DNA from 3 places in the Aeromonas sp. Marseille-Q7275 genome. Region 1 is predicted to be linked to each of the others. Evidence: riboswitches for the same ligand, from Rfam matches in the RefSeq annotation. Region 1 holds a riboswitch; each other region holds the start of a gene.
What was found. A riboswitch is a leader RNA that binds a small molecule or an ion and turns the genes downstream of it on or off. The one in region 1 is predicted to bind cyclic di-GMP.
Positions count from the first base shown of each region.

Region 2: another riboswitch for cyclic di-GMP. It lies ahead of gbpA (N-acetylglucosamine-binding protein GbpA); the one in region 1 lies ahead of ACWPWQ_RS00015 (glycosyl hydrolase family 18 protein).
Region 3: another riboswitch for cyclic di-GMP. It lies ahead of ACWPWQ_RS17020 (glycosyl hydrolase family 18 protein); the one in region 1 lies ahead of ACWPWQ_RS00015 (glycosyl hydrolase family 18 protein).

Region 1 covers NZ_CBCPLW010000001.1:700-8,047, reverse strand. Annotated here, with positions in the region: gene ACWPWQ_RS00015 (glycosyl hydrolase family 18 protein) at 158-2,755, opposite strand; cyclic di-GMP riboswitch class I at 2,867-2,953, opposite strand; gene ACWPWQ_RS00010 (hybrid sensor histidine kinase/response regulator) at 3,156-6,629, opposite strand; gene ACWPWQ_RS00005 (3-phenylpropionate MFS transporter) at 6,712-7,348, opposite strand, start outside.
Region 2 covers NZ_CBCPLW010000024.1:57,195-69,203, reverse strand. Annotated here, with positions in the region: gene cysT (sulfate ABC transporter permease subunit CysT) at 128-967, shown strand; gene cysW (sulfate ABC transporter permease subunit CysW) at 964-1,857, shown strand; gene ACWPWQ_RS18685 (sulfate/molybdate ABC transporter ATP-binding protein) at 1,932-2,999, shown strand; gene cbl (HTH-type transcriptional regulator Cbl) at 3,116-4,063, shown strand; gene ACWPWQ_RS18675 (cytochrome b) at 4,150-4,680, opposite strand; gene gbpA (N-acetylglucosamine-binding protein GbpA) at 4,781-6,205, opposite strand; cyclic di-GMP riboswitch class I at 6,271-6,356, opposite strand; gene ACWPWQ_RS18665 (methyl-accepting chemotaxis protein) at 6,619-8,304, opposite strand; gene ACWPWQ_RS18660 (M3 family metallopeptidase) at 8,598-10,448, shown strand; gene ACWPWQ_RS18655 (L,D-transpeptidase family protein) at 10,773-11,249, shown strand; gene ACWPWQ_RS18650 (AzlC family ABC transporter permease) at 11,370-12,009, shown strand, end outside.
Region 3 covers NZ_CBCPLW010000020.1:3,065-15,073, reverse strand. Annotated here, with positions in the region: gene gltX (glutamate--tRNA ligase) at 1-37, shown strand, start outside; tRNA gene ACWPWQ_RS17050 (tRNA-Ala) at 275-350, shown strand; tRNA gene ACWPWQ_RS17045 (tRNA-Ala) at 379-454, shown strand; tRNA gene ACWPWQ_RS17040 (tRNA-Ala) at 518-593, shown strand; tRNA gene ACWPWQ_RS17035 (tRNA-Ala) at 652-727, shown strand; tRNA gene ACWPWQ_RS17030 (tRNA-Ala) at 768-843, shown strand; gene ACWPWQ_RS17025 (ExeM/NucH family extracellular endonuclease) at 993-3,152, opposite strand; cyclic di-GMP riboswitch class I at 3,447-3,530, shown strand; gene ACWPWQ_RS17020 (glycosyl hydrolase family 18 protein) at 3,644-6,679, shown strand; gene ACWPWQ_RS17015 (tetratricopeptide repeat protein) at 7,020-8,255, opposite strand; gene ACWPWQ_RS17010 (energy transducer TonB) at 8,267-8,902, opposite strand; gene ACWPWQ_RS17005 (ExbD/TolR family protein) at 8,919-9,326, opposite strand; gene ACWPWQ_RS17000 (MotA/TolQ/ExbB proton channel family protein) at 9,394-9,921, opposite strand; gene ACWPWQ_RS16995 (MotA/TolQ/ExbB proton channel family protein) at 9,932-11,305, opposite strand; gene ACWPWQ_RS16990 (DUF3450 domain-containing protein) at 11,302-12,009, opposite strand, start outside.

The sequences.
Region 1 (7,348 bases):
TGAAAATATTTTTTCAACTTTGGGTGAAATGATTAATTCCCTAGCAAAGACTGACGCCGATGGCCATGGCTGGCGGTTTATCCGCCCCAGGCCGAGGTCAGCCCGCGAAACGCCACAGGAAAAAGGAGTGGGGCCAAGACCCCACTCCTTATGATCATCAGTTGCAGCTGGCAGCCCCCTGATCCACCCAGACGGCAGCCTTGCCGGGCTCATCGCCCTTGGTCCAGTACTGGGCCTTCCACTTGCGACCGTTGTGGTTGGTGAGATCACCGGCGTTGTAGGCCACAGCGGCATTCCAGCCGAGCTGCACCTGGCTCACCAGTTTCCACTGATCGGCGCTCTGGCTTGGCTCGTTGCCCTGGGTCCAGTACTTGGCCTGCCACACCAGCTGGTTGTGGCTCACCTTGGTATCGGCGTTGTAGACGGTGCTGGCGTTCCAGGCTGGCCAGTTGGCCGCATCCGGATCGGTTGCCTCACAGCCGCCACCTGTACTGGCTGGCTTGACGGTCAGGCGGGTGCTGGCACTGGCATCGAGCGCCCCGTCGGTCACCACCAGGCTCAGATCATAGAGAGTGTCGCTGGTGACGCTCGGGCCCGTGACCACCAGGGTCGCGCTGTCCTGGCCGGTGGCGGTGAGCCCCGCTGGCACTGTCCACTGGTAGCTCAGGGCATCACCGTTCGGATCGGACGCCGTGGCCTTGATGGTCACCTGCTTGCCGGAGTCGACGGTGGCACTGGTCGGTACGCTGACCACGGGGGGCAGGTTCGGCTGCGGCGCCTTGTTGGTCACCACCACCTGATCCTTGGCCGAGAGCCCCTGATCGTCGGTCACGGTCAGCTCGAACACCAGATTGATGTCGGTAGTGGCGGCGTCCAGCACCACCCGGGCCTTGGCCAGGGTGGCGTCCAGCAGGCTGGCCTGGGGCCCGGAGACCTGCTTCCAGCTGTAGGTCAGCGCACCGCTTTCCGGATCGTGGGAGGCGCTGCCGTTGAGGGTCACCTCGGCCGGGCCTGTGACGCTCAGATCGCTGCCGGCATTGGCTACCGGCGGCTTGTTGACCGGCGGCAGCGTACCCTCGCCGTGGCCCAGCCCCTCGTGCATGGCGTTGAGGATGTCGCCGTTGTCCGCGTCTATCTCCCAGGCGAACAGGCCGCCGAGCTGGTTCGCCAGCACGTACTGCCCCTTGGCCTTGACCGAGCGGTCGTTGTCGAAGCTGATGAGATCGCCGCTGCTGGCCTTGAACACATAGGGGGCCTCGGCCGACTCGTCATAGCCCTGCTCCCAGCCTGCACCCATGCGGTTGTTGACGATGTCGCGATAATCCACCACGCCGTTTTCCCAGGTGCCGCTGACCGGCCCGGTCGCGGTGCCGGTGAAGGGATTGCCGGCCTGGTAGTTCTTCACCCCGGTCCAGCCACGACCATACATGGCCGCCCCCACCACTATCTTGCCCGGTGTCACCCCCTGACCCAGCAGCGCCTTGACGCCCTTGTCGGTGGTGTACTTGGTGGCCGGATCCCAGCTGGAGGCAAAGAGGTTGGTCTGGTGGGCCAGATTCTGCAGGTCGAAGGCGCCGCTGAAGTCGTAGCTCATCAGGAAGATGTGGTCCATGTACTGCTGGGCAGCCTGATAATCGACCTTGGCAATCTTGTCACCGCCGGCGCTGATGGCCGAGGTGAGCTCATACTGGCGGCCGGTCTCGGCTTCCAGCTCGTCGAGCATGGCGCGCAGCTCCTGCATCAGCACCACATAGGTGGCACCATCGTTCGGACCGCCCAGGCTGGGGTTGGCACCCTGGCCACCCGGGAACTCCCAGTCGATGTCCACCCCGTCGAAGAATTTCCAGGTCTGCAGGAACTCCTTGACCGAGGCGACGAAGGTGTCGCGCTTGCTCTTGTCCCCCAGGAAGTAGAAGGGGTCGGAGAGGGTCCAGCCCCCGACCGACGGCAGGATCTTGAGGTCAGGGTGGGCCTGCTTGAGGGCCATCAGGTTGCCGAAGTTGCCCTTGTAGGGTTCATCCCAGGCACTGAGGTTGCCCTGGGACATCTGGATCGCCGCCCAGGGATCGTGGATGGAGACCTTGAAGTCCTCACGACCGGCACAGGAGCGCTGCAGCGCCTCGAAGCTGCCTGAGATCTCTTTGAGGCTGTCGTTGATGCCGTTGCCGCCGCAGATGGGGGTGAAGCCGTAGAGGATATGAGTCAGGTTCTGGGCCGGGATCTTGTCCACGGTGAACTTGCGGCCATAGACCCCCCACTCCACGTAGTAGGCCCCCACCACCTTGCCGGACTTGTTGGCGTAGGGCTTGTTGTTCTCCTTGAGAGGCGCATTGAGCGGCGCCAGGTGGCTGCCGTCGGTATCGGCGACCATCAGCTCCTTCTTGTCGGAGAGGGTGCAGCCGTCGGCGTTGCACAGGGCCACCTGCATCTGGTAGCGGCCCCCCTTGGTCACCTTGAAGTTGGCGGTGCCCGCGGCGGAAGCGGGGCCTGACCACACCTCCTGGCCATCGAGCAGCACCTTGGCGGTCTGGCCGACGTCACCGGACCAGAGGTTCCAGGTCACGCTGACCGGGGCGCCATCCTTGTGGACTGTCACCAGCTGGGTGTAGGCCGAGGCGGATTGATTGACTTCGACGATGGCGAACTTGGTGGGGCCCGAGCCTATGGTGGGTTTGCCCGGGGCAGCGGCGAAGGCGGAGGTAGCACAGAATCCCCCGACCAGGAGCGCCAGCAGGGAAAGTTTTGGACTTAACATATTTGAACTTCCTTATTTCGTTATTGGAATTAACAACGAAAAAGGCAACGCAACCTGCCAGGTAACGCAGACATCATCGCCACCATGGCTTGGCCCATGGACGATACAACCTGTGGTGACCCCGCTATCCTAGGTGCTTTGACCCTTAGACCGGAGGCTTTGCGTCCCGGACTTTCGTCCGGTTTGCCTTTTTGCACAACTTGATTTGCGACAAAAATAATCGCCGAATGACTATAGGAGGGAGTCGGAGGAGGCGCTACCTAGTAAAAATGACAGCGAATAGGACTCATTTTCCAGATTGTTCGCGAACATGCCGGCAAGCTGGCGCCAACATCGGTGATGCTGGCGCCTGATGACAGTTCCCGAACTTGCCAAACAATGCTTGATTGTGTGAAGGCTGTCACTGTATTGGCAGCAGCAGGCTGTTCATCAGCGCCCGCAGCTTGAGGGGTTTGACCGGCTTGCTGACGTAGCCAAAGCCGTGCTCGCGGATCTGGGTCTGCAGCTCGCTCTTGCGATCCGCGCTGATGATGATGCCACCTATGTCGTTGCCATGGGCCAGCCGGATCATGTGCAGCGCCTGCAGCCCCGTCTTGCCGTCATCCAGGTGATAGTCGGAGAGCACCAGCCGGGGCAGGAAACCGGCCCCTATGATCTCCTCTGCCTGCTCCAGGCTCTGGGCGCAGCGCACCTCGCAGCCCCAGCGTCCCAGCAGGGAGGCCATGGCGATGAGGATGTCCTCCTCGTTGTCGATGCAGAGCACCCGGATCCCTTCGAGCTGGCTGTCCCGCACCACGGGGGCCGCCAGCTGGCTCGGCGTCACCGGCCGGGTCGCGAGGTTGAGGGTGATGGAAAACACAGACCCCGCCCCGGGCCAGCTGCGCAGGGAGAGCTGATGTCCCAGCACCTGGGAGATGCCGCGGGCGATGGCGAGCCCGAGGCCAAGTCCCTGCTCCCTGGCGGTGCGGGAGTGATCGAGGCGGGAGAACTCGTCGAAGATCGCCTCCTGCTTGTCCAGCGGAATGCCGGGGCCATTGTCCCACACCTCGATGCGCACCTTGTCCCCCAGGCGGCGGCAGCCGAGCAGCACCCGGCCCCCTGGGTTGTAACGGAACGCATTGGTGAGGAAGTTCTGCAACACCCGGCGCAGCAGGCGCACGTCGCTGTAGACCGCGAGTCGGCTCTCCACCACGGAGAACTGGATCTCCCCCGCCTGGGCCAGCACCCCGAACTCCGCCTTGAGGTTGCCCAGCACGTCGCTCAGGGCGAAATCGAGCTTCTTCGCCTTGAACTTGCCCGCCTCGAGGCGCGAGATGTCCAGCAGATCCGTGATGAGATCCTCGGTCGCCCCCAGGGCATCGTCGATGTGGCGGGCGATGCGGACCTGCTCCGCCGCCTGCTCTCCTCCCTGCGGCAGCATCTCCAGCAGGGAGGAGGTAAACAGCTTGGCCGCGTTCAGCGGCTGGGTCAGATCGTGGCTCACCGCCGCCAGGAAGCGGCTCTTGGAGTGGTTCGCCCGCTCCACCTGCTGGTTCACCAGCAGCAGCTGGCGGTTGAGCTCGGAGAGTTCATGGGTACGCTCGGCCACCCTCGCCTCCAGGTGCTCGTTCGCTTCCCGCAGCACCCGCTCCGCCGCCCGGAAGGGGGTGATGTCGGTGAAGGTCATCACGAAGCCCCCCGCCGGCATGGGATTGCCCTGCATCTCGATCACCCGGCCGTCCGGTCGCTCCCGCGCCGAGACATGGGGGCTGCCCCGCTTCATGAAGGCGACCCGGCGCGCCACCTGGGCCTCGATCTCCCCCGGGCCGCAGAGCCCCTGCCCGGCGTTGTAGCGGATGATCTCCTCGATGGAGCGCCCCACCTGGATGAGCCCGTGCGGATAGTGGAACAGCTCGATGTAGCGCCGGTTCCAGGCCACCAGCTTGAGCTCCCTGTCCACCACAGAGATCCCCTGCCCCATGTGCTCTATGGCCCCCTGCAGCAGGCCGCGGTTGAAGCGGAACACGTCCGAGGCCTCGTCCACTATGGTGGCTATCTCCTCGAGCTGCATGTTGCGCCCCTGCAGGGCAGAGGCCAGCACCAGCCGGGCGGAGGAGGTGCCAAACACCCCCGCCAGCAGCCGCTCGGTGTGGGCAATCAGGTCGGCCGACGCCTGCATCTGGGGCGCCAGGGTACCGCCGCGCTCGCCGGCGAAGCGGCCGAAGGCGCGCTTGACCCGGCTCGAGCCGACGAAGCGGGCCGCCAGCATCTCCAGCTCCTTGACCGAGACCCGCGCCTGGTAGAGCGCCGTGGTATCCCGGCTCGGCTTGCCGACGAAGTTGGCGGCCTGCAGCCGCTCGCTCACCGCCGCCCGCGACAGCAGGGAGCCCGCCACGTAGCCGAGCAGGTTGAGCAACAGGCTCAGGAAGATGCACCAGGCCCCCAGGCTCAGCTCGCGAAAGGCGGGCCAGTCGGGGGGGGCCAGCAGCGCCTCCAGGGGCGAGCCCGCCAGCAGGCCGCTCTCGGCCAGCAGGGTCACGAACCAGAGGCTGACCCCGAGGGCGAGCCCGAGATAGACCCCCTTGCGATTGCCGTGCCGCCAGTAGAGGCCGAGCAGCAGGGCCGGGGCGAACTGGGCCACGGCGCCGAATGACAGATAGCCGATGCGCGACAGGCTGGTGAGATCCCCGAGCCAGAGATAGAGCACCCAGGCCGCCAGCAGGATCAGCAGTATGGCGCCCCGGCGCACCTGCAGCAGCAGCCGCATCAGCCGCTCATCCCGCCCCTGCTGCCAGAAGCGGCGCAGCAGCACCGGCAGCACCAGATCGTTGCTGACCATGATGGCCAGGGCTATGGTGCAGACGATCACCATGCCGGTGGCCGCCGAGGTGCCGCCGAGAAACGCCAGCATCGCCATGCCGTCGAAGCCCAGCGACATGGGCAGGCTGATGACATAGGTGTCCGAGGCCATGTCGGCCCCCACCCACTGCTTGCCCGCCAGCGCCAGCGGCCAGATGAAGAGCCCCATCAGGAACAGGTAGAGCGGGAACAGCCAGCGCGCCCAGTGCAGATCCTGGCCCTGGTTGTTCTCCACCACAGTCACGTGGAACTGGCGCGGCAGGCAGATGACGGCGCACATGGCCACCAGGGTATAGATGGCGAGCTCCAGCAGGCTGCCCGGCGACACCGCCACCACCGCATCGAGAAAGTCCCCGGCCACCAGGGTGCGGGCCTCGCTCGGCCTGGCGATGATGAGCCAGAGCGCGAAGCTCCCCACCGCCATGAAGGCGAGCAGCTTGACCACGGACTCGAAGGCGATGGCGACCACCATGCCGCGATGGTGCTCGGTGGCGTCCAGGTTGCGGGTGCCGAACAGTATGCTGAACAGGGCCAGCAACAGGGCGACGCCGAGGGCCAGCTCGGCCGTGTTGCCCGTGGGCCCCGCCGGCACCGAGTTGGCCATCAGCAGATCCAGCCCGGTGACGATGGCCTTGAGCTGCAGCACCAGGTAGGGAAGTATCCCCATGACGGCGATCAGGCTGATCACCATGGCCAGGCGCTGGGACTTGCCATAGCGGGCGGCGATGAAGTCGGCGATGGAGGTGATGTGCTCGCGCTTGGCCACCAGGATGAGGCGGGCCAGCAGGCGCCAGCCAAACAGGAACACCAGCATGGGGCCAAGATAGATGGGCACAGGCGACCAGGGGGATTCGCTCGCCTGCCCCACTGTGCCGAAGAAGGTCCAGGAGGTGCAATAGACGGCGAGCGACAGGCTGTAGAGCAGGGGCTGGCCCTTGAGCCGACGGCGCTTGCTCTTGTCCGCCACATAGGCGATGAGGAACAGCAAGCCCAGATAGGCGAGCGACAACCCGATCAGCAGCCATCCTTGGTGCATCTACATTCTTCCCTTGTTCAGATGTGTTGAGCACCGCGCCGGCTCAGCGTGCCGACGGGCAACCGTCATTGAGTGTGCCCGCTCAGGCGGCGGCGCCCTCATGCTCCCCGCGCAGCCGCAGCACGAAGACCGGCAGCACCACCAGCACCATGATGAAGAAGATGCCTCCACCGAGCGGCTCGAACAGCACACCGCAGATCGCCATCAGGGCCGCCACCGTCATGCCGAGGCCGAGCGCCGCATAGAGCGCCTGGGTGGGGATCTGCTGCTCGGCGGGCAGCTGGCGGGTCATGAAGCGCACGGCGCCGAGGTGGCTGATGCAGAAGGTGACCCCGTGCAGCAGCTGACCCAGCACCAGCACCGCCAGCTCGGTAGAGGCGCCGAGCAGCACCCAGCGCACCACGCAGCCGACGGCCCCCACCAGAAACAGGGTCTGGGCCCCGAAGCGGTGGAAGAAGCGCTTGTCCGCGGCAAACATGGCGATCTCAGCCACCACCCCCAGGGCCCACAGGTAGCCGATCAGGGTGCCGCTGTAGCCCGCCCCCTTCCAGTACATGGCGCTGAAGCCGTAGTAGGCGGCATGGCTGCCCTGCAACAGGGCAGTGATGAGCAGGAAGCGGCGCACCGGCGCTGACTTGAGGGTGACGAGCAGGGAGGCCCGGGCCCGCTCCCCCTTGAGCTCCTGGGGCTGCGGCCGCAGCGGCAGCGCGCTCAGCGCC
Region 2 (12,009 bases), on a different contig from region 1:
CTAAAGGCCCTGGTTTGCCGTTGTTAGATAAAAAGGTGCTTAGCAAAGGCGTTATTGGTGTTTGTTGTCACTGGCAGTCGTGAGCAGAATCAGCGTATCGAAAGTTTTTATAACAAACGGATGTGTTATGCGATTAAGTTCTTATTCCGTCCTCCCTGGTCTGGGGCCGACCCTGGGCTTCAGTCTGCTCTACCTGAGCATACTGGTGCTGTTGCCCCTCTCGGCGCTGGTGTTGTTCGCGGTCAACAACCTGACGGCCACCGAGTTCTGGCAGGTGATAGGCTCCCCCCGGGTGCTCGCCTCCTTTCGCCTCAGCTTCGGGGCCGCCTTTGTCGCCGCCCTGCTCAACAGCCTGTTTGGGCTGATCCTGGCCTGGGTGCTGGTGCGTTACAGCTTCCCCGGTCGCCGCCTGGTGGATGCGCTCATCGACCTGCCGTTCGCCATGCCGACCGCGGTTTCCGGCATTGCCCTGTGCGCCATCTTCGCGCCCAACGGCTGGATAGGTCAGTGGGTTGCCCCCTTTGGCATCGAGCTCGCCTACAACCCCATAGGGGTGGTGATCGCCCTCACCTTCATCGGGTTGCCGTTTGTGGTGCGCACCCTGCAGCCCGTGCTGCGGGAGGCGGAGACCGAACAGGAGGAGGCCGCCGCCAGCCTTGGCGCCAATCGCTGGCAGACCTTCGCGCGAGTGTTGTGGCCTACCCTGATCCCGGCGCTGCTCACCGGCTTCGCCCTGGCGTTTGCCCGCGGGGTAGGGGAGTACGGCTCCGTCATCTTTATCGCCGGAAATTTGCCGATGGTGTCGGAAATCGCGCCGCTGATGATCATGAGCCACCTGGAGGAGTATGACTATGCCGGTGCCTCGGCCATCGCCTCCGTCATGCTGCTGATCTCGTTTGTTTTGCTGTTGATCATCAACAAGTTGCAGGCCTGGAGCTGGGCACGCATCGGAGGAAGCCGGATATGAACGCATCCAACGCAAGCCTGGATCTGGCCCTCGATGGGGCGCCTGCCACTCAGGTACGCCAGCCTGCCGTGACCCGTGAGCCCGCCTGGGTGAAGTGGCTGCTGATCAGCGTCGGGCTGGGCTGGTTCGCCGCCCTGCTGTTGCTGCCGCTGGCCACCGTCTTTATCCAGGCCCTGAGCCCGGGCCTCGCCTTCTTCTGGCATGCCATCAGCGAGCCGGATGCCCTGAGCGCCCTCGGCCTGACCGCCCTGGTGACCCTCTGCTCCGTGCCCCTCAATCTGCTGTTCGGGCTGGCGGCCGCCTGGGCCATAGCCCGCTTCCGCTTCCCGGGCCGGCAACTGCTCATCACCCTCATCGATCTGCCGTTCTCGGTCTCCCCGGTGATAGCGGGCCTGATGTTCGTGCTGATGTTCGGCAGCCGCGGCTGGTTCGGCGACTGGCTGAGCGAGCACGACATCAAGATCATCTTCGCCACCCCGGGGATCATATTGGCGACCACCTTCATTACCGTGCCCTTCGTGGTGCGCGAGCTGCTGCCCCAGATGGAGGCCCGTGGGCCGGAAGAGGAGGAAGCCGCCATCATGCTGGGGGCGAGCGGCCTGCAGATGTTCTGGCGGGTCACCCTGCCCGGCATCCGCTGGAGCCTGATGTATGGTCTGCTGCTCTGTACCGCCCGGGCGGTGGGGGAGTTCGGCGCCGTCTCCGTGGTCTCCGGCCACATTCGCGGCCAGACCAATACCCTGCCGCTGCACATCGAGATCCTCTACAACGAGTACCAGACCGGTGCCGCCTTCGCGGTGGCGAGCCTGCTGGCCCTGTTCGGGATCTTCACCCTGCTGGGGGAGACCCTGCTGGCCCGGCTGCGCACTCAGCCCACCCAGTCCCATTGATATGGCCTGGTCTGCCTGCTGGCAGGCCAGCCCGGATAACCATGAATCCGGTTTAACGGTTTAGAGAGGCAGCCATGAGCATTCAGGTACAAGGACTCAACAAGCACTTCAATCAGTACGCGGCCCTGGCCGACATCAACCTCGATTTTCACGACGGCGAGCTGGTCGCCCTGCTCGGCCCCTCCGGTTGCGGCAAGACCACGCTGCTGCGGATCATCGCCGGGCTGGAGCAGGCCGACTCTGGCAACGTCATCATCCGCGGCGAGGATGCCTCGGATCTCCACGTGCGCGAGCGCAACGTCGGCTTCGTGTTCCAGCACTATGCCCTGTTCAGGCACATGACGGTGTTCGAGAACGTGGCGTTTGGCTTGCGGGTCAAGCCGCGTTCCGATCGGCCGAATGAAGCCAGCATCCGCGCCCGGGTCAAGGAGCTGCTGGATCTGGTGCAGCTCAGCCACGTGGCCGAGCGCTATCCGACCCAGCTCTCCGGTGGCCAGCGCCAGCGGGTCGCCTTGGCGCGCGCCCTGGCGGTGCAGCCCAAGGTGCTACTGCTGGACGAACCGTTCGGCGCCCTCGACGCTCAGGTGCGCAAGGAGCTGCGCCGCTGGCTGCGGGAGCTGCACGACGAGCTGCACGTCACCAGCCTGTTCGTGACCCACGATCAGGAGGAGGCGCTGGAGGTGGCGGATAGGGTGGTGCTGATGAACGCAGGCCGGGTCGAGCAGATCGGCACCCCGGCCGAGGTCTATGACCAGCCCGCCACCGCCTTCGTGCACAGCTTCCTCGGCAGCGTGAACCTGTTCCGCGGCCGGGTGGCCGGGCAGGGGCTTGGCATAGGTGAGCAGCAGCTGGGCGGCCCCATCAGCTCCCAGCTGGCACAGGGCAGTGCGGCCATCGCCTATGTGCGCCCCCACGAGCTGGAGATATTGCCGGCGGATGCACCGGGTGGCATCAGCGCCACCATCACCCGTCTGCTGCCCATGGGGCCGCGGATCCGGGTGGAGTTGCGCGGGGATGGCGAGACCAGGGGGGCTCACTACGAGGCCGAGCTGAGCAAGGAGGCCGCCCGTGCCTTCGCCCCCGGCCAGGGGGTGCGTCTGGTGGCCCGACATGCGCAGCTCTATCCCGACTACCAGATTTGAGGGCGAGCGCCCAAGACGAGACTCTTTTCAGGCTTGCAGCCGGACTCTGATCCGGCCATCCAATAACAAGAGGACGGTGGCAGCATCCACCGCCACTCAGCGCAGGAGGCGATGAGGTGAATTTTCAGCAATTACGCATTATCCGGGAAGCGGCGCGGCGGGATTACAACCTGACCGAGGTGGCCAATGCCCTCTTTACCTCCCAGTCCGGGGTCAGCCGCCATATCCGCGAGCTGGAGGAGGAGCTGGGGCTCGCGCTCTTCATCCGTTACGGCAAGCGGCTGCTCGGCATGACGGAGCCGGGCAAGGAGCTGCTGGTGATCGCCGAGCGCATCCTGGGGGACGCCGACAATATCCGCAAACTGGCCAGCACCTTCGCCAACCGGGATTCGGGGCGGCTGCTGGTAGCGACCACTCACACCCAGGCGCGCTATGCCCTGCCCCGTGTGGTGAAGGCGTTTCGCGAGCAGTTCCCCCTGGTGCAACTGGAGCTGCGCCAGGGCAGCCCGGAGGAGATAGTGCGGCTGGTGCAGACCGGCGAGGTGGACATCGGCATCAGCAGCGAGCAGCTCGACAAGAGCGAAGGGGTGGTCGCGTTTCCCTACTACCGCTGGCACCACAACATAGTGGTGCCGGAGCAGCACCCCCTCACCGCCGAGCGGGAGCTCACCCTGGCGGCCCTGGCCCACTGGCCCATAGTGACCTATCAGGCGGGCCTGACGGGGCGGGTGCGGGTGGATGAGGCCTTCGCCGAGGCGGGGATATATCCGCAGATCCTGCTGACCGCCCAGGACTCCGACGTCATCAAGACCTATGTCGAGCTGGAGATGGGGGTGGGCATACTGGCGGACATGGCGTTCGATCCCCAGCGGGACAAGGGGCTGGTGCAGCTCGACGGCAGCCGGCTGTTTGCGCCCCACACCGCCTGGATCGGCCTCAAGCAGGGGCAGTTCCAGCACAACTTCACCTGGCAGTTCATCCAGCTCTGCAACCCCGAGCTGGCGCTGGCGGAGATCCAGGCCAGGGCCATGAGCAACGAGCCCCTGCTCGACTACCAGATCTGAATGGGGCGCATGGTCTGAAAAAGCAGGGAGCCCTTGGCTCCCTGCTTGCTTATTCGACGCTTCAGCCAGAGAGCCTCGCTCATTGGTTAGCGCTCGCTCTGGGGACCCAGCATGCGATACAGGGTGCGATCCCCCTTGATCCTGTGATGGTAGAGGGCGGCGGCCACGTGCAGCAGGACCAGCGCAGCCAGCGCCAGGCAGCCGAGGCGATGGACGCCAAAGAAGAAGGCGTTGATCTCCGGTGAGCCGATCGGGTTGGCGACCGGGTAGAGCCAGAACAGGGAGTAGCCCTGCTCCAGCATCAGGAAGCCGCTCAGCAGCACCACAAACATCAGGCCGTAGAGCAGGGCGTGCGCCAGCCTGGCGGCGGGATGGTGAGGCTGGGTCTGATCTTCGGGCAGGGGCGCGCGCCAGTGCCGCCAGCCCCAGCGCAGCAGGAAGAGCGGGGTGATCAGGGTCGCCATCGACATGTTCAACACCGACAGAAACTGAAACAGCCTGGGGTGGCTGTCGATCACCAGGTGCATCAGGTAGCCCGCCAGGGTGGCGTAGAGGATGACGGCGGCCATCAGCCAGTGCAGCAGGCGGCTCAGGGGGTCATAGTAGTCTTTCGTCATGGGATTTTTCCGACTGGGGCCTAGGGTGCAGAGAGGCACCGTGAGCCCGGATGACAGGCACAAAAAAGAGGCCGCTCGGGCCTCTTCTGCTTGCGGGGGATCAGTTCACCAGGGTCCAGGCATCCTGCCAGTTGGTGCCCACGCCGGGCTCATACTGGGTCGCCGTGCTGGTCCAGATGGTGCACCAGCCGCTGTAGGGGTAGGGTTTGCACTGGTAGATCTTGCCATCTTTCGGCTGCAGCACCTTGGTGCCTGCTGCATAGGATTTGAGTCCCTCCGGGAAGCTGTACTGGTAGTCACCGCCGCTGGCGGGATCCTTGAACATCAGGTCCAGGGTCTGCTGCAGGGGGGCACCGCCCGCCTTCGGCTTGCCCTCGATCACCAGCTGGTGGTGGCCGGCGCTCAGACCGCCGACCGCCATGGTGAAGCTCTGGCTGCTGTCCTTGATGTCGGCGCCGGTCTGGCCCTTGGCGGCGCCGCCATGGTCATACAGGGTGTTGGTGACCGCGAGATCCCCCTCGGCCGTGACGGTGAAGTTGAGGGTGACCTTGCCGTTGTCGAGCAGGTATTCGCTCTCCAGTCCGCTTACGCTGATGCTGTTGCCCACCGGGGGTTGCTGCTGCTCGAGCTGGACCTCGACCCGCTGCAGGTTGCTGCCCGCCTTCAGGTAGACGGGGTTCTGGCCGTAGACCGGGTTGAACTGGCCATCGGTGCCCTGCTGGCCTGCGCGGATCTGGCTCTGCTCGGCGTTGATCCTGGCGGCCAGATCGTGGGCCCAGTTGTTCTTCTGACCCTGCTCGGCGGAGCCTATGGTCAGCACTGTCTGCAGATCGGTGCGCTCGCCGTTGGCGTCGAATACCCGGGTCTTGGCCTTGTCGCCGACCACCAGATCGGTGGAGGGGTAGATGGTCCCGCCCTGGCTCCAGGTCAGCGGCGGCTGGGTGCCGCCATCGAACTGGGCGTCGATGAGGTTGTAGAAGCTGTTGGCTGTATCGCCCACCTCCCAGACCCCGAGGATGACCTGGTAGCCGGTGCGCGCCGGCAGGGTGCACTGATGGGTGACCTGCTTGGGCGGTTGCACCATGCCCCCGTCGATGACGCAGAACGGATTGAGATCGAAGGAGTCCCTGGTCAGGGGCTGGTTCGGGTTCCACTCCTGCTTGGTGAGGTAGTAGCGCCAGTTGCGGGTCACGTGGTTGGCGGTGAAGGTCCAGCCGATGGCGAAGGGCCCGGCCTGCACCTGGCGCTTGGTCCAGCGATCGCTGGTCTGGACATCGAGTTCACCGAATTGCGGATGCCCGGCCGAGGCGATCTGGCCGTCGGCGGGGCCGCCATCGGGGAAGCCGGACGGCGCCTCCAGGCTCTGGGGCTCCCATTGAATGGCGCCACACTGGCTGTTGCCGCCGGTCTTGCACAGATAGTTGCGCCCTTCCGGCTGGCTGATGTAACCGTGGGCGAGCACGCCGCCGCTGGCCAGCAGCGCCAGCGCCGCGGCCACATGATTGAGTTGAATTTTTGCTGCCATACATTCCTCTGTTCGGTGATGTGGGCAGTCAAGTTGGCAGGGGAATTCCCCGTGACACACCTGGGTGTGGCAACCCCGCTATCCTGGACGACATGTCTTTAGACCGGAGGCTTTGCGTCCTGGCCTTTCAACCAGTTTGCCAAATGACTACATAAAGGGTCAGGGTGCCGCCCTTGAGGACGGCGCCACCATGATGGCTTCTTTTGATTAAATTATTAAGTGTAAATCTTTACAGCTTGACCTCATCGGAGTAGAGCAAACACTTAACACTCTGTTTTTAAAATTATATTTAATTCATCAAGTTGGGTTTTGCTTCGCCAGCTCTGTCAAAAGATGCAAAATCGCGACATTTTTCATCAATGAAAAAATCCCCTGCCGGCGAGGCCGGCAGGGGATGGGACTGTGTCAGACGGTCAGTGGTGCGGGTACTGGTCTGTGCGGCGGGTGGACGAGGGGCGCAGGGCCTGACCGGGCGCCAGATCCCGGGGGAGGCCATTGCCGAGCCTGAACACCGCCAGCCGCTCGTCCAGGCTGCGCGACAGTCCGGCCAGCAGCTCGCTCTCCTGGGCCAGCTGGGAGGCGGCCTGGGACATCTCGAGCGCCGAGTCGTTGATGCCGTTGACGTTGCGGTTCATGTCTTCCGCCACCATGCTCTGCTGCTCCGCCGCCGTGGCGATCTGGGTCGCCATGTCGCTCACGTGCTGGATGTGGTTGACGATGAGGGAGAGATCCTGCCCCGCCTTCTCGGACTGGCCGACGCTGCTCTCCGCCAGCTTGCGGCTGGCATCCATGGCGCTGGCGGCGGTCACCGCCCGCTGCTGCAACTGGGTGATGGTGCTCTGGATCTCCTCGGTGGAGTGGCGGGTGCGGCTGGCCAGCTGGCGCACCTCGTCGGCCACCACGGCGAAGCCGCGACCCTGCTCGCCGGCCCGGGCCGCCTCTATGGCGGCGTTGAGGGCCAGCAGATTGGTCTGATCCGAGATGGCGCTGATGACGGCGGTCACCTCCCCTATCTGCATCACCCCCTCCTTGAGTCGATTGACCTGATGGGTAGCCTGCTCCACCTCGGTGGCGAGCGCCTGGATGCCGTGCACGCTGGCGTGGACGTCTTCGTTGCCGAGCCCGGCCTCGCTGGTGGCGTCCCGGGTGTCGCGGGCCGTATTCTCGGCGTGGCCCGCCACATCCGAGATGGTGGCGCTCATCTCGTTCATGGCGGTGGCGAGCTGGGCCAGCTGATCCCGCTGGCTGTTGACCGCCTGGTTGGTCTGCTCGGCGGAGGCGGCGATGCGCAGGGCGGCATCCGCCACGTTGCGGGCTCCCTGGCTGGCTTCCAGCAGGGCGCGGCGAATGGCGTCCAGCCCCTGATTGGTGCTGGTGGCGACGGCCCCCAGCTCATCCTTGCCATGCACCGGGATGCTCACCACCAGATCCCCGGCCGCCACCTGGGCCATGGCCCCCTTGATCTCGGCGAGCGGCCTGACGATGGATCGGCTGATGGCCACTCCAAGCCACCCCATCAGCAGGATCACCAGCAGGGTGGCCCCTCCCATCAGCTCATACTGGGACCAGATGGTGGCCTCAATGTCCTGCAGCAGCACGCCCGATCCCAGGATCCAGCCCCAGGGCTGGTAGCCGGCCACCAGGGACATCTTCTGGGCCGCCTCACCGGAGGGGGAGAGCCACTGGTACTCCAGGCGGCCCTGATGGCCGCCCTTGCCGAGATCCACCATGCGCTGCCAGTGGGATTCGGCGGGCGTTCCGCCCATCTGCTGGCCGACCAGCTCGGGCTTGGCAGGGTGCACCACCACGTGGCGATCCTCGTCCAGCACGAACAGATAGTTGTCCCCATCGAAGCGCATGCTGTCGAGCATGGCCTTGGCTTGTGCCTGGGCCTCTGGGGCGGGCAGGGTGGCGGCCAGGGTCTGGATCCGGCTCATGGCGAGATCCAGCACCGCCTGCAATCTGGCTTCCCGCTCACTCATCAGGTTGCGATGCAGGGCACTGGCGGAGATGAGCAGCAGTGCGATGAAGCCGACCAGCGCCACCGAGAGCAGCAGCATCAGTTTGCGACTCACGGCGATATCACCGAGCTTGAACATAGTCTTTTCCTTCTTTCCCGTGCGGATCTGGTGAGGGCCAGTCAGCTGGCTGGCCTTGATTGTTTTGCGTTTAACATTTATTTAACTTTCAAGAGGTTGTGATGGTTGATTGCCAATTGAGTGTGTTGGCAACCAGTATAGCCAGCAGACAGAAACCCTCGCTTTTGGTAGCGTGGTCTGGCGCATCCCGGCGCACCATTTGCCGGCTCTATTTGCAGGAAGTGTGAATGAGTTGGCATTTCACCAAAAAGGAGTGGGCGCCCCCGTGGCCGCCCCATAACAAGAGGGAATTTATGAGTTCCATTGCCAGGAATTACTTGAACCAGCTCAACGCCGACTACCTGCGAGTACACAGGCGCAAGGAGGATCTGTTCTGGTCCACCTACATGGGCATCAGCGACGATCAGGCCGGCTTCACCGCCGCCGAGCAGGCCTACAAGGCGTTCTGCGCCGATCCTGCTCGTCTGCTGGTGCTGCGGGAGATGCTGGCCCAGGCCGAGGAAGAAGAGCTCAAGCGCGGTCTGGGAGGCTGGATAGCCTTCTTCGAATGCAACGTCATCGAAGATCCGGCCGCCGCCGCCCTGATGGACGAGCTGGTGGCCGCCGAGGCGGATCTGTTCGCCCGCCGCAAGGGGCTCAAGCTCACCCTGCTGGACGAGCAGGGCCAACAAGTGGCCGGCAGCCTGCCCGCCGCCAGCACGGCGCTGGCCGCCAGTAGCGACGAGGCGGTGCGCCAGAGTGCGCTCGCCATGTTCCATACCCTGGAGCAGTGGGTGGTCGGCAACGGCTTTCTCGAGGTGGTGGCCCTGCGCAACCGCTTCGCCCGGGCCATGGGCTATCGGGACTACTTCGACTACAAGGTGCACAAGAACGAGCAGATGAGCCCGGAGCAGCTGTTCGCCGTGCTCGACGACTTCATCGCCCGCACCGAGCAGCGGGTGCACCAGAGCCTGGCGGAGCTGAAATCCGCCAAGGGGGAGGCGGCCCTGCTGCCCCACAACCTGCGCTACAGCGTGAGCGGCGACGTGACCCGCCAGCTCGACCCCTATGTGCCCTTCTCCCGGGCGCTGAAGGATTGGGTCCAGAGCTTCCGCCGCCTCGGCATCCAGTATCGCGGCGCCACCCTGACCCTGGATCTGCTGACCCGGGAGGGAAAATACGAGAACGGCTTCTGTCATGGCCCGGTGCCGAGCTTCTGGCAGGAGGGGGAGTGGGTCCCGGCGGTGGTCAACTTCACCAGCCTGGCGGATCCGGCCCAGGTGGGCAGCGGCTGGAGCGGCCTCAACACCCTGTTCCACGAGGGGGGCCATGCGGCGCACTTTGCCAACGTCACCGGCAACGCCCCCTGCTTCTCCCAGGAGTTTCCGCCCACCTCCATGGCCTATGCCGAGACCCAGTCCATGTTCTGCGACAGCCTGCTGGACGACGCCGACTGGCTCAAGGGCTATGCCAGGAACGCGGCGGGGGAGGCGATTCCCGACGATCTCATCAAGGGGATGATAGAGGCGCGCCAGCCGTTTCGGGCCTTCAACGAGCGCCAGATTGCGCTGGTGGCCTACTTCGAGCGGGATCTCTACGCCATGGCAGAGAGCGAGCGCACTCCCGAGGCGGTGCTGGCGCTGGCCCGTCGCTGGGAGCGCCAGATCCTGGGGGTGGAGAGCCCGCGCCCGCTGCTGGCCATTCCGCACCTGCTGAATCAGGAGTCGGCCTGCGCCTATCACGGCTACCTGCTGGCGCTGATGGCGGTGGAGCAGACCCGTGCCTACTTCCTGGGGCGCGACGGCTACCTCACCGACAACCCGCGCATCGGGCCGGATCTGGCCGCCCACTACTGGGGGCCGGGCAACGGCATGACCCACGATGAGACGCTCAGGAGCCTCACTGGGGAAGGCTTCAGCGCCGCTCCTCTGGCCGAGGCGTGCAACCAGAGCGTGGCACAGGCGTGGGCGACGGCCGCAGCCTGCATGACGGCGGCGAGCCAGCGCCCGCTGGCAGGGGAGGGGACGCCCCTCGACGCCCACATCCGGGTGATGCACGGCGCCGAGCTGATAGCCGACAACCTCGAATCGGAGACCCGCATGCTGGCCGACTTCGAGGCCTGGATCCGCCAGCATTATCAGCGCGAGCCCGCCGCCGCCCGGTGAGACACTCCTCGACCAGCAAGCCCTGCCCATCGGCAGGGCTTGTTCATTTCAGCGGGAAGCAAGCCTGGCGAGGCGGGACGGGATCTTGGCCGCGGCGCAAGATGTGCCTGTTTTTTGCGCCATCTATCTGTTTTGGCTATTAATTATGGTGATGCGCAGAGGCTTTGGCTGAGCGCTGGCGAGGCGGGTCACAGATATGTTTCTCTGGATATATTGAGTATTCACGGCGATCCCATATCATGGCGCTCGCTCGCCGCCAGAGAGTGGCGACATTCAGATGATTAGCTAAATACAAAGCCCTGAAGGCTTGTCGAGGGATGGAAATTGAGAGCCGTATTGTTGTGTTTGCTGGGGCTGTGGCCCGCATTGAGTTTTGCCACCCTGTCCGCCGACATGGTGGTGGTCAAGAAGTCGAGCTATAGCCTGACCCTGATGAAGGATGGCAAGCCGGTCAAGCGCTATTGGGTCGCCCTGGGTCCGGCTCCCAAGGGGCACAAGCTGCAGGAAGGGGATCAGCGTACCCCGGAAGGGCGCTACACCCTCGACTACAAGAAGAGCAATTCCGGCTTCTACAAGGCTATCCACATCAACTACCCGAATCTGGACGACATCAAGCGTGCCAACGAGCTGGGAGTGCGCCCGGGCGGCATGATCATGATCCATGGTCAGCTCAACCGCATGGGGGATCGCAGGGTACAGCCGTCCAACTGGACCAATGGCTGCATCGCCGTGCTCAACCACGAGATGGACGAGATCTGGAACGCCGTCGAGCCTGGCACCCCCATCATCATCGAGCCCTGATCCTCGCCCCTCACGCCCGCTGCCCAGCGGGCGTTTTATTTCCGCCCTGGATGGCGTGACAGCCCATCCCGCGCCGTGCTAGTTTTTCCGGCTCGCGTTGGAAGTCACAAGGATGATCCCATGATGTCAGGAACGAGCCTCCCCGCGCCCGAGCGCACGGGCGTGCTCTGGTGGCGCGCCACCCTGGATATTCTCCCCCTCTCCATTTCCGTGATCCCCTGGGGGATACTGTGCGGCGCCCTGGCGTTGCAGGCGGGCCTGAGTCCGGTGCAGGCCCAGCTGATGTCGCTGCTGGTCTATGCCGGCGCCGCCCAGCTCTCGGCCACCACATTGTTCGGGGCAGGCACCCCCTTGCTGCCCATCATGGGTTCCACCATGGTCATCACCTCCCAGCATCTGCTCTACGGCTTCACCTTCCGCCGGGACGTGCTGCCGCTCTCCCTGCGCTGGCGTGCCAGCCTCGCCTTCTTCCTGACCGACGAGATGTTCGCGGTGGCACTCAAGGACAGGGAGCGCCACGGTGTCTTCAACCCCGCCTATGCCCTGATCGCGGGCTTCGTGTTCTACCTGTTCTGGAACCTGGCGACCCTGCTCGGCATCGCCGCCGGCCAGTACATCGAGGGGCTGGACAAGATGGGGCTGGACTTTGCCATCGCCGCCACCTTCATCGCCATGACCATACCCGCCATGAAGAACCTGCCCATGGTGGCGGCGACTGTGGTGAGCGGCGGCACTGCGCTGCTCACCAAGCCGCTGCTGG
Region 3 (12,009 bases), on a different contig from region 1:
CCTGGCGTACATTGAAGCGCGCATGGCAGCCGAATAAGCCTCTGCCATTGCTTGAAAAAGGGCTCCCGCAAGGGGGCCCTTTGCTTTTGCGCGGTGCTCAGATTCATGACATAAAACAGCGACATAGCGACGCAGTTGGCGGTAAAAACAGCTAACTGCCTGAATTTTGACTAAACGCTCCAGCGGGCGTTATTTTTGGGTTGACAGCAAAGCGGGTGATGCCTATCATGCGCCTCCGTTGCCAGAGATAACTTTGGTAGCGCCGAGGTGAGTTGGGGTTATAGCTCAGCTGGGAGAGCGCTTGCATGGCATGCAAGAGGTCCGCGGTTCGATCCCGCGTAGCTCCACCAAATTCTCCTCGAACAATCTGGAATCCAAGGGGTTATAGCTCAGCTGGGAGAGCGCTTGCATGGCATGCAAGAGGTCCGCGGTTCGATCCCGCGTAGCTCCACCAGGTTCCTGATTGACATGAAGTACCCAGGGCAGTGCGGTGTGTATCACCCAGGCCGACCTTTGTGGGGTTATAGCTCAGCTGGGAGAGCGCTTGCATGGCATGCAAGAGGTCCGCGGTTCGATCCCGCGTAGCTCCACCACTATTTAGCAGTAAGGCAACTGGCCGCCAGAACCCGTTGTCTAATGAAGAAAGAATTTGGGGCTATAGCTCAGCTGGGAGAGCGCTTGCATGGCATGCAAGAGGTCCGCGGTTCGATCCCGCGTAGCTCCACCAAATTCAGAGTGAAGGTCTTGACCTTGATTCGCCACAACTTGGGGTTATAGCTCAGCTGGGAGAGCGCTTGCATGGCATGCAAGAGGTCCGCGGTTCGATCCCGCGTAGCTCCACCAAATACTTAAGGCCACCGTTATCGCGGTGGCCTTTTTGTTTGTTCTGGCATTTATTTTTTTCATGATGACTGCCTCTTCATTTACAAATCAAATGGCCAAAATGAAAAAGCCCGCGGCTGTCGCGGGCTTTTGGCGTTATTCAATACGGATCATGACGAGTGCCGACGCCGCCAGGCGAGCGGCAACAGGGCCAGCAGCAGGGCCAGCAGCAGGGCCCCCATGGCGCCGCCACCCCCCTTGCTCGCTTCCTTGAGCTTGAGGTCGACGATGACGGGGTCGTGGTCCGAGGCGCTGAAGGGGTTGTCCGACTTGATGAGATCGCCGGTGAAGGCGCCGCCATATTCGAACAGGTTGCTCTCGAAGGAGTTGATGTGCCAGTCGGCCACCGCCATCACCTTGTCTGCCAGCGCCGGGTTGGCGAGGGCGTAGTCCAGGGTGCCGAGCTCGGCCTCGTAGCTGTAGGAGATGGCTTTCGCCTGGTTGAACTTGACGTTCAGATCCACCAGGCCGTAACCCTTGCCCACCGCCTGGCCCATCTGCTCGTAGGGCTGCTCGCCGATGAAGGTGTGGGAGGCGGAGCGGATCTGGCGCTCCCCCGCGACCGGCGCATAGTCGGTCAGCACCCGGATGGGATCCTCCTTGGCGTAGGAGTTGAAGTCTCCCACCAGCAACACCTGGCCCGGCATCTTGCTCACCGCCTCTCCCAGCACCCTGGCGGCGCTCACCCGAAACTCGGTGCACTTGCCCTGCAGATCCGCAGGCTCCGTCTTGCCATCCCCGTTCTCATAGCAGCCCGAACCCTTGGATTTCAGGTGGTTGACCACCAGGGTCAGGGGGGCGTCGCTGCCCGCCACGGTGAAGCGCTGCACCAGGGAGTCCCGCTGACCGGCGCTTTTGGCGACGCCACCCGCGGTGTAGCGCTGCTCAGGCAGGCGGATAACCTCGGCATCCCCGCTCGGAGCGAGCAGGGCGGGGCGATAGATCATGGCCACCATGATGGCGTCGCCGCCGAAGAAGCGCTCCTCGGTGAGCAGGGCCTTGGGCAGGGTGACGAAGGCGTAGTGCTTGTTCGCCTCTTTCTGGCGGGCGTTGAGGCTCTCCACCAGATCGTGGAGGGCGGCGTGCTCGTCGAAGCCGTTGTTCTCCATCTCCATCAGGCCGAGCAGATCGGCGTCCATCTCGGCGATGGCGTTGACTATCTTGGCGCGCTGCAACTGGAACTCCTCCAGGCTCTTGGCGCCGCGGTTGCAGCCCTTGGCGCTGTCCGCATCCGCCTGATCCGCGCAGAGCACGTTGAGGGCGCCCCCCACGCTGGAGTGGCTGGTGAAGTAGTTGAGCACGTTGAAGCTGCCGATCCGCAGGTCGCTGCCATGAGCGCGGGCCGGAGCACCCTGGCGATCGTTCTCGTCGGTGCGCAGCAGATCCCCCGCGGTGATGCGCTGATCCTTGGGCACGATCAGGCGGTACTCGTCATAGCTGTAGCCCACCATGGCCTCCAGGTTGACCGGGGCATCGCCGATGCGCAGATAGCCCTGCTCCGGCTCCCAGGCCGGCAGCCAGGGGAGCTTGCCGTTGGCGGCCTTGAAGTCCGACTCGAGGAAGACGCGGTTGCCGGCGTTGGCCTCGGCCAGCGCCACGGCTTCTGGGCTGCCTGCCACATGGAGCTGGGTCGGCTTCATCAGCGGGGCGCCGTGGGCGAGCACCAGGTTGTTGCGCCTGGCGGCGTAGTCGTAGCTGAAGTTGCGGCTTATCTTGAGCTCGCTGCCCTCATCGAGGCGCACCCGCATCCCCTCGTGACGCTCCAGGGCCCGGGCCAGGGTCTCCCCTTCCAGTACCCGCAGCGCCGTGGCGGCCGGGGCTGCGCCCTGGGCCAGCACCGCCAGGCGCGGCGTGCTGCCGTCAACCAGTGGCTTGAGCTGGGTGTGGCCGTAGAACTCCTCGACCCTGGCCTCCAGACAGACCAGGGCCCCCGGCTGGATGTCCGGGTACTTGCTGGCGAACTGCTTGTCGTTGAGGTAGACGAAGATGCCGTCCGACGTCTCGGGGTTGCCGTCCCCCTGCAGATCCTGCAGGTAGAAGCCTCTGTTCAGGCTCTCGCCGAGGGCGGAGACCAGGGCCTTGACCTTGACAGTCCCGGGGCTTTCAAACAGATCGCCCGGGACGAGGGGGCTCTTGTCGCCGCTGCCCTGGATAGCGGGGATGGGGGTGAGGGCGCTGTCGGCCGGGCAGCTGAAGCCGGCGGCATGGAGAGACGGGGACGCGAGGGCGAGCCCCACGGCCAGGGACAGCAGGGTAGGTCTTCCTTTCATGGGTATTCCTTTTTTATTTTTGCCAGTGTTTCCATAGCCTTGGCGCTTTGGCCAAGGGCGCGCATTGTCACATTTCTGGCAGCTCTGACCAGTGAGGCAACGCACATTATGGGGAGACAAAAGAGGCTGAGTCCGTTTTTTTGACGTGGCTAACAGATTGATATTAATGACTTAATGGTTAGTTGGCCGATTGAGGGGAAGTGTGAGTCGGCCGGCATTCACATATTTTCCTTAGAGAATAAAGATTGAGCGGTTGCCACTTGCTTCCTATACTCGAGCCGTTCCTCACGGAACCCAGGCAAAGGGCAAACCGGCAGTGATGCCGGGACGCAAAGCCTCCGATCTGCCCCAAGCGGGCCAGACAGCGGGGTTACCCAGGGTGACTTGAGGGTTTGTGGCCCGTCCATGGCCTGTTGTCGCTCCCTTGTTCCCTGTTGCGATTGCGCTTTTCCCGGTCTTAAAAGCCAAGACAAAACAAGGATGATAACAATATGCAACAGATCTTGAGGCCCTGCAGGCTCGCCATGCTGGTTGCCCTTGCGGCCGTCCCTGCCTGGGCGCAGGCCGCCTATCCCGCCTATCAGGCCGGCACCGCCTACAAGGCTGGCGACATCGTCAGCAACGCAGGCGCCCTCTATGAATGCAAGGAATTCCCTTACTCCGGCTGGTGCGGCGCGTCGCCTTACCACTACGAACCCGGTGTCGGCGCCGTCTGGGCCGATGCCTGGAAGCTGTATGGCGGCGAGGTGCCGCCGCCGGCCCTGGTGGTCGCCATCGGCTCCCCCGCCGTGGGTAGCAGCGTCAGCGAAGGGGCCAGCCTGGCCCTGGCGGTGACCCTGAGCGGCCCGGTCACGGCGCTCGCCCGGGTGGAATACCTGATCGACGGCACCCTGGTCGCCACGGCCACGGCTTCCCCCTGGAGTGCCAGCTGGTCTGCCGCCGGTGTGGGCAATCACGCCCTCAAGGCACGGGCGCTGGATAAAGACGGCAAGGTGCTGAGCGAGGCGGATTCGAGCTTCCAGGTCGCCGCCGTGGTGGCGCCAGAGGCGCCCAAGGTGAGCATCGCCAGCCCCGCCGCCGGGGCCAGGGTGACCCTGGGCCGCGCCCTCACCGTGACCGGCAATGTCACCGACGCCAATGACGACGTCGCCAAGGTCGAGCTCTTCGTGAATGGCCAGAAGGTGGGCGAGGATAGCAGCGCCCCCTGGCAACTGAGCTGGACGCCCCAGAACAAGGGGCTGACCGGCCTCAAGCTGGTGGCGACCGACAAGGCAAATCTCTCCGGCGAGTCGGCCCTGGTGGACGTCCAGGTGGAAGAGGCGGCGCTGCCCCCCACCGGCGGCAACCTCTCCTGCGACGTGCGCCAGATCTACCGCGCCGACGGCAGCGAGTGCATGGGGGATGACCATGGCCGCCGCGTCATCGGTTACTTCACCTCCTGGCGCACCGGCAAGAACGGTCTGCCCGCCTACCTGGTGGGCGACATCCCCTGGGACAAGATCACCCACATCAACTACGCCTTCGCGGCGGTGGACGAGCAGAGCCACACCATCAAGGTGGATGACGCCGCCACCAAGCTGACCTGGAACGGAGTGCCGGGCGCCGAGATGGATCCCGAGTTCGCCTATCAGGGCCACTTCAACCTGCTGTCGAAGTACAAGAAGCAGTACCCGGACGTGAAGACCCTCATCTCCGTGGGGGGCTGGGCCGATACCCGCGGCTTCTACGCCGCCACCACCAAGGGCGACTGCTCGGTCAACACCGCCGGCATCAACGCCTTCGCCGACTCGGCGGTGGGCTTCATCCGCCAGTACGGCTTCGATGGGGTGGACATCGACTACGAGTACCCCACCTCCATGAAGGATGCGGGCAACCCCAACGACTTCCCGCTCTCCAACCAGTGTCGCGGCAAGCTGTTTGCGAACTATGAAGTGCTGATGAAGACCCTGCGCAACAAGCTCGACAGCGCCGGGACCGAGGACGGTCGCAAGTACATGCTGACCATAGCCTCGCCGGCCTCGGCCTACCTGCTGCGCGGCATGGAAAACTTCCAGGTCACCCAGTACCTCGACTACGTCAACCTGATGACCTATGACTTCCACGGTGCCTGGAACCACTTCGTCGGCCACAACGCCGCCCTGTTCGACAACAAGGCGGATCCCGAGCTGTCCCAGTGGGGTGTCTACACCCAGGTCCAGTTTGGCGGCATCGGCTATCTCAACTCCGCCTGGGCGGCCCACTACTTCCGCGGCGCCCTGGCGGCGGGCAAGATCAACATAGGGGTGCCTTACTACACCCGTGGCTGGCAGGGGGTCACCGGTGGCACCCACGGCCTGGGGGGCAAGGCGGCGCTGCCGAGCCAGAGCGATTGCCAGCCGGGCACTGGTGGCAGCACCATCCCCTGCGGCAACGGGGCGGTCGGTATCGACAACATCTGGCATGATCTGGACAAGAACGGCAAGGAGATAGGCGGTGGCGCCGTGCCCATGTGGCATGCCAAGAACCTGGAGCACGCGGCCAGCCTCGGCATCACCACACTGCCGAGCTACGGCCAGGCCTGGGGTCTGGATCCCAACAACCCGGCCCACGTGATGCAAGGCCAGTATGTGCGTTACTACGACGACAAGGCCCATGCGCCCTGGCTGTGGAACGAGCAGAAGAAGGTGTTCCTCTCCACCGAAGATGAAGAGTCCATGGGTCACAAGCTCGACTACATAGTCAAGCGCGGCCTGGGGGGCGTCATGTTCTGGGAGATGGCGGGAGACTATGACTTCGACGCCGCGAAGAACGAGTACGTGATGGGCAGTACCCTCACCAGCCTCGCCTACGAGAAGTTCAGCAAGGCCGACAAGGCGGCCCTGAAGCAGAACGATCTGCCGGCCCCGGCCGCCCAGCTCGACATCGGCGTGAGCCTCTCCGGCTTCAAGGAAGGGGACTCCAACTACCCGATCAACCCGACCCTCAAGCTCACTAACAAGTCGACCCAGACCATACCGGGCGGCACTCGCATCGAGTTCCTGATGCCCACCTCCACCTCGGACACCATCACCGACCAGAGCGGCATGGGGCTGAAAGTGGTGGAGAGCGGCGGCAACCAGAACTCCGACGGCATCGCCAATGAGAAGGACTTCCACAAGGTGGCCCTGACGCTGCCGGCCTGGAAGGCCTGGGCGCCGGGCACCGAGGTGGAAGTGGCCATGACCTACTACCTGCCGGCCGCCGGCGTGCCGAGCGGCATGCGCCTGATTGCCGGCAGCCAGACCATAGGCCTGAAGTCCGACTTCCCGGCCCTGGCCGAGGCGGTACTGGGCAGCAGTGGCGGTGACGGCGGCAGCGGTGGCACCAGCTGCACCAGCCAGAACGTCAACCCGGCGGACTACAATGCCTATCCGACCTGGCCGCGCGGGGATCACGCCAATGGCAACGACCGCATGACCAACGGCAAGGCGGTGTGGCAGGCCAACTGGTGGACCAGCAGCGAGCCCAAGGCGGGTGACGGCAGCTGGAAGCTGGTGTGCAACTATTGAGTTGTCCCGGTTGCAGTACCAGCAGCGAGCTCAGAGCGGGCGATGGCGGCTGGAAGCTGGTGTGCAACTACTGAGTTGTCCCGGTTGCTGAAGCTGGTATGCAGCGACAGATAATCGGTTGAGGGGTTAACCCCGCGTCAACCCAATGACCCAATCCGGAGCCCAGGCTCCGGATTTTTTTGCGCCTTATACAAGGAAGGGAGCTCGTGACAATCGGGGGAGGGGACCATAAAAAAGACCGCTCCGAAGAGCGGCCAATTGCCACCAGGCAAGCTGCGGGGCTGACCCCCTTGTGGATGGGCAGTCGCCATGGACGGATGCCTGCCCATGGCGTGCCGGTTTATTGAGTGACGGCGCCGCCCTGTTGCTCCTTCAGGAAGCTGATCCAGGGGGAGGCGCGACCACTGACGTTGCCATTCTGGGCGGCCTGGGTGAAGGCGCTCAGCGCCTCCTTGGGTTTCTGCTGCTCGAAGTAGGCGACCCCGGTCAGGAACTTCAGATCCGCCCGCTGCTCGCCGCTGGCATTGGCGGCGGGCTTGGCGGCCAGGGCGACCAGATCCTTGTAGCGTTTGCTCTGGATCATCATGCGCGCCATCTTCAGCTGCAGCTCGGCACTGGGGGCCAGCTGATAGGACTTGGCCAGGGTGTCGATGGCAGGATCCAGCTCCTTGGCCTGATGCCAGTAGTTGGCGAGCGTCTTGTAGTTGGCCGCGCTGCTCTCGATGGTCCCCTCCTTCATCGCCTTCTCCATCACGCGGGCGGCGCGGTGGGGAATGCCGGCGAAGGCCAGGTAGTTGGCGAGCCGCTGCAACTCGGCCGCCTCGGTCAGCATGCCGAGGTTGTAGGCGCCTTCCAGCGCCGCCAGGGCCTTGGCATCGTTGCCCGCCTGCATGTGCATGGCCGAGAGCTGGGTCCAGTACTTCTTCTTCTCCGGGTACTTGTCCACCAGGGCGGTCAGCACCTCGGTGGCCGGCTTGTACTGTTTCAGCTCGTAGTGGGCCGCCATCTTCAGCAGATACCAGGACTCCGGCGCCTTGCCCGCGGAGAGCTTGATCGCCTGATCCACCGCCGGTATGGCCTCCCGGTACTGCTTGAGCTGCACATGGGCGTTGGCCAGGGTGATGTAGGCGTGCGGGGTCGGCTTCTCGTCCTTGCTAAGGTTCGCAAACCACTCCTTCATGGTGCTGATGGAGCCCTTGAAGTTCCCCTCCGCCATATAGAGCTGGGCCAGGTTGTAGCGCACCTGCTGGGCCACCGGCTGCGGCAGGCCGCCGGTGGCGATGGCATCGGCGAAGTATCTGGTCGCCTGACTGTATTTTTCCTGCTGGGCGGCCACGAAGCCCAGGGTCTGCAAAATGACCCCCTTGTCGTAGACCCGCTCGCCTGCACCGGACAGCGCCTCCTGCAGCTTGGCATTGGCCTCGCCGTATTTCTTCTCGGTGATCAACGCCTGGGCCTTGTTGACCGCGCGGTAGGCGCGGTCAGACAGGGCGGGCTGCTCGGCGGCCCAGCCGGCGGTACTGAGCAGTACCGCCATGGCCACCGGGGCGAGGATCAGGGTATGTAACTTTTTCATCGCCACCTTCCTTAGTTGACCGCGAACTCGATCTCTTGCTGCATGCGGCTTGCCTGGGGCTTGCCGTCCACCATGGCCGGCTTGAAGGTCCACTTGGCAATGGTCTTGCGCGCCTCCTTGCCGAGGTCGTAGCTGCGGGGCTCTTCCTTGACGATCCGGATGTTGCTGACGGTGCCGCGCTCGGTGACGGTGAACTCCACCAGTACCTTGCCGGAGGCGAGACCGGCCAGCGCCGCCTTGCGGGGCATCATGGGCTCGAACGTCGCCATGGGCATGGCGCCGTTGTTGCCGCCCATGCCGCCACCACCGCCGCCGGTGCTGTAGGCACCCAGGGCGTTGCCGCCGCCGATGTTGACCGGGATGTCGAGCTTGGGCATGTCCATGGGGGCACTGTCCATCTTGGGCCTGTTCGTGCTCGCCACCTCCATCTCGGGTGGGGGCGGCGGGCGGTTCGGGGGCGGCGGTTTGGGCAGTTCCTGTTGTTTCTCTTGCAGGGTCTCCTGGGGCTTGAGGCGAATGAAGTCAGTCATGGTGACGTCTTCTCTCTCCGTCAGCTCCCGGTGATCCGGTGTGATGAGCTTGTTCATTCCCAGAAACAGGAAGAACACCACCACACAGGAGACAGCTATCGCTATCAGGTATCTCATGGTGCTCGCTCCGGCATCAGCTGCTCTTGCTCGCCGCGATGGAGATGTTCTGGACACCGGCCATGCGGATCTGATCCATGACCTGGACCACCAGCCCGGAACGGGACTCGGTATCGGCCTGGATCACCACGGCGCTCTCCGGGTTCTCCGCCCGCAGCCGCTCGATGTTGGCACGCACGGCGCCCACCTCGACGACCCGTTTGTCGACCCAGACCTGGCCGTTCTCGCGGACCGCGACCATGATGTTCCCCTTCTTCACCGTCTCGGCCGTGCTGGCGCTCGGGCGGTTGATCTCCACGCCGGACTCCTTGACGAACGAGGTGGTGACGATGAAGAAGATCAGCATGATGAACACTATGTCCAGCATGGGGGTCAGATCGATGGCCGCCTCATCGGCACCGCTGTCGCTGTGACGTTTTCTCATGGCAAAAAACTCCTTGCTTGTTCTGTGCCCCGGCGGGCCTGGGCCTGCCGGGGATGTGCATCCTGCATCAGCCGTGTTTCAGGTTGTCTTCCAGCTTCTGCACCGCCAACTTGGCCTTGTGATCGAGCTGGTTGACAAAAAACAGGCCGGAAAGGGCGGCAATCATGCCTGCCATGGTCGGTACCGTCGCCTTGGAGATCCCCGAGGCCATGGCCCTGGGGGAACCCGTGCCCGTGATGGCCAGGGTGTCGAACACCTGCACCATGCCCACCACTGTGCCGAGCAGCCCCATCAGCGGACAGAGGGCGATCAGCACCTTGATGACCGGCATCCCCTTGTCCACCGCCATGGCGACCCGGGAGACCAGCTCGCGCCGGATCTGCCTGGCAGACCAGGAGAGGTGATCGCTGCGGGCCAGCCAGGTCGCCTTGGTCTGCTTCACCTGTTTGGGATAGACCGCCATGAAGTAGAACCAGCGCTCCAGCAGCAGGGCCCACATCATCAGGGTCAGGAAGAACAGGGCGACCAGTACGTCGCCCCCCAATCCCAGAAACCGGCGGACCGACTCGACTTCTTCAATCAACCAGAACCACATGGGTGACTCCTTAGGCTGCGGCTTTGGCGGCGTGCAGACGTTCCTGATAACGGGCTACGAAACCGGCGCTCTGCTCTTCCAGGACCTGGATGAGACGACGGCTCTGGGTCTGCACTATGGTGTAGAGGAACAGCATGGGCACGGCGACCACCAGACCCTGCATGGTGGTGACCAGGGCCTCGGAGATGCCGCCCGCCATCAGCTTGGGATCCCCGGTACCGAACAGGGTAATGGCCTGGAAGGTGGCTATCATCCCCACTACGGTACCCAGCAGACCCAGCAGCGGCGCGACCGAGGCGATCAGCTTGATGATGCTGATGCCCTTCTCGAACTTGGGCACGTTGCGCAGGATGATCTCGTCGAGCTTGGATTCCAGATCCTCTATGTTGTCACCACGGTGGGACTGATAGGCCCCCAGCATCTCGCCGATGGGGTTGCCCTTGATGATCTGCTCGGATTTCAGCTGCTTGCGCATGGACGAGCCGATCAACGACAGGCGGATACCGCAGAAGATGGCCAGCAGGGTGCCGAGCACGCCGAGCACCATGATGACGTAACCCACTTCACCCCCCTGATCGATCCGCTCCTTGAGAGTCGGTGACTGCACCAGCAGGGAGAGGATCACCCCGCGGGACGGGTCGATGAAGATGGGCTCGACGGTACCGTTGCCCTGTTCAAACTCGGCGATCGGCTCCAGCACGCTCTTCTCCGGTTGACGGGAGAGTTGCTCGAACTTGCCGGTCTCCGGCACAAAGGTGAGGTACTTGCCCTCGGAGACGGTGTTGAACTCGCCTATCTGGGTCACCGTCTTCTCGGCCTGGTTGCCCTCGCCGTAGACCACGGTGGCCGGGATCTGGCTCACCTTGCCGCCATCGACCATGCGGCCGAGGGTGGTGGTCCAGAAGGCGGTCAGATCGTCGCTGGAGGGGAGCTCCTTGCTCTCCGCCAGGCGGGTCAGCAGGGCCGTCTGCTCAGGGTGTTCGACCCGGCGGGCGGAGGCGTTGAAGATCCCCTTGAACTCGCCGGCGAACTGGCGCAGCACGCCGAACATCTCGCCCATGTTGCCGGAGCGCTGGCGCAGGGTCTCGGTCAGCTCGGTGAGCTGCTTGTCGTGGGCATCGAAGGTGGCCTTGAGCTGCTCGCCCTTGGCGGTCTCGGCGGCCAGCTCCGCCTTGGCCTTGACCAGCAGGGCCCCTTGCTCGTTCTTGTCAGCCAGGAAGCGGGCCTCCCGCTCCTTGTTGAGCTGGGATTCGCTGGTGCTGGCGGCCTTGACCTGGCTCAGCAGGGCATTGAGATCCACCGGTTTCTCGGCGGCGGTCACCGGCAGGGTGATCAGGGTGGCTCCCGCGATCAGGGAGGCAATGGCGAGTCTGATTCCTTTCATGATGCTTTCTCCGCAGTTTGAACCGGCAGCTTGATGAGGGCGGGGGGCGCCTGCTTCTTGGCGATGCGAAGGCCCTGTTCAACCGCACTGCGATACTCCTGGGGCAGCTCTTCCCACTGGCGGGTTTTCTTGTTCCACATGCCGGTCTCGTTGCCATCCGGGGACTGGTAGAGCAGGGCGATGCGGCCGACGCGCAGGAACTCGTAGGTCTTCTCGCCGCCGTCCTTGTCCAGGCTGGCCTTGTAGGACTCTATGGTGCGGCTGAAGCCCTCCTCGATCTGGTAGGCCTCGAGGATCTTGCGGTACTTCTCGGAGATGGTGACGTCGGCCCGGTTCATGAGGTCGGTCAGGGCCGCCACGCGGTCCTCCCGCTCGACCTTCTGGAACGGCAGGTCCAGGGCGACGAACTGATCGAGGGAGTCGATCATCTTGAGCATCAGGGGCACCACCTCGGTGCTGGTCTGATCGATCTGGGCTATCTGGCGCTGCATCGAGGCCAGTTCGGCACTCTGGGAGTCGACCATCTTGCCCACTTGCTCGTTGTAGGTGCGCAGGCTGTCGACCTGGCGCAGGGCGGCCTTGTACTGGGCCAGGGCAGACTCGGCAGACTCGGCGTAGCTGTCGATCTTCTGCTGGGATACTTTGGAGGCATTGTCGGTGGCGGCTTGAGCGTCCACTGCCTGACCGGCAGAGGCGGCACTCAG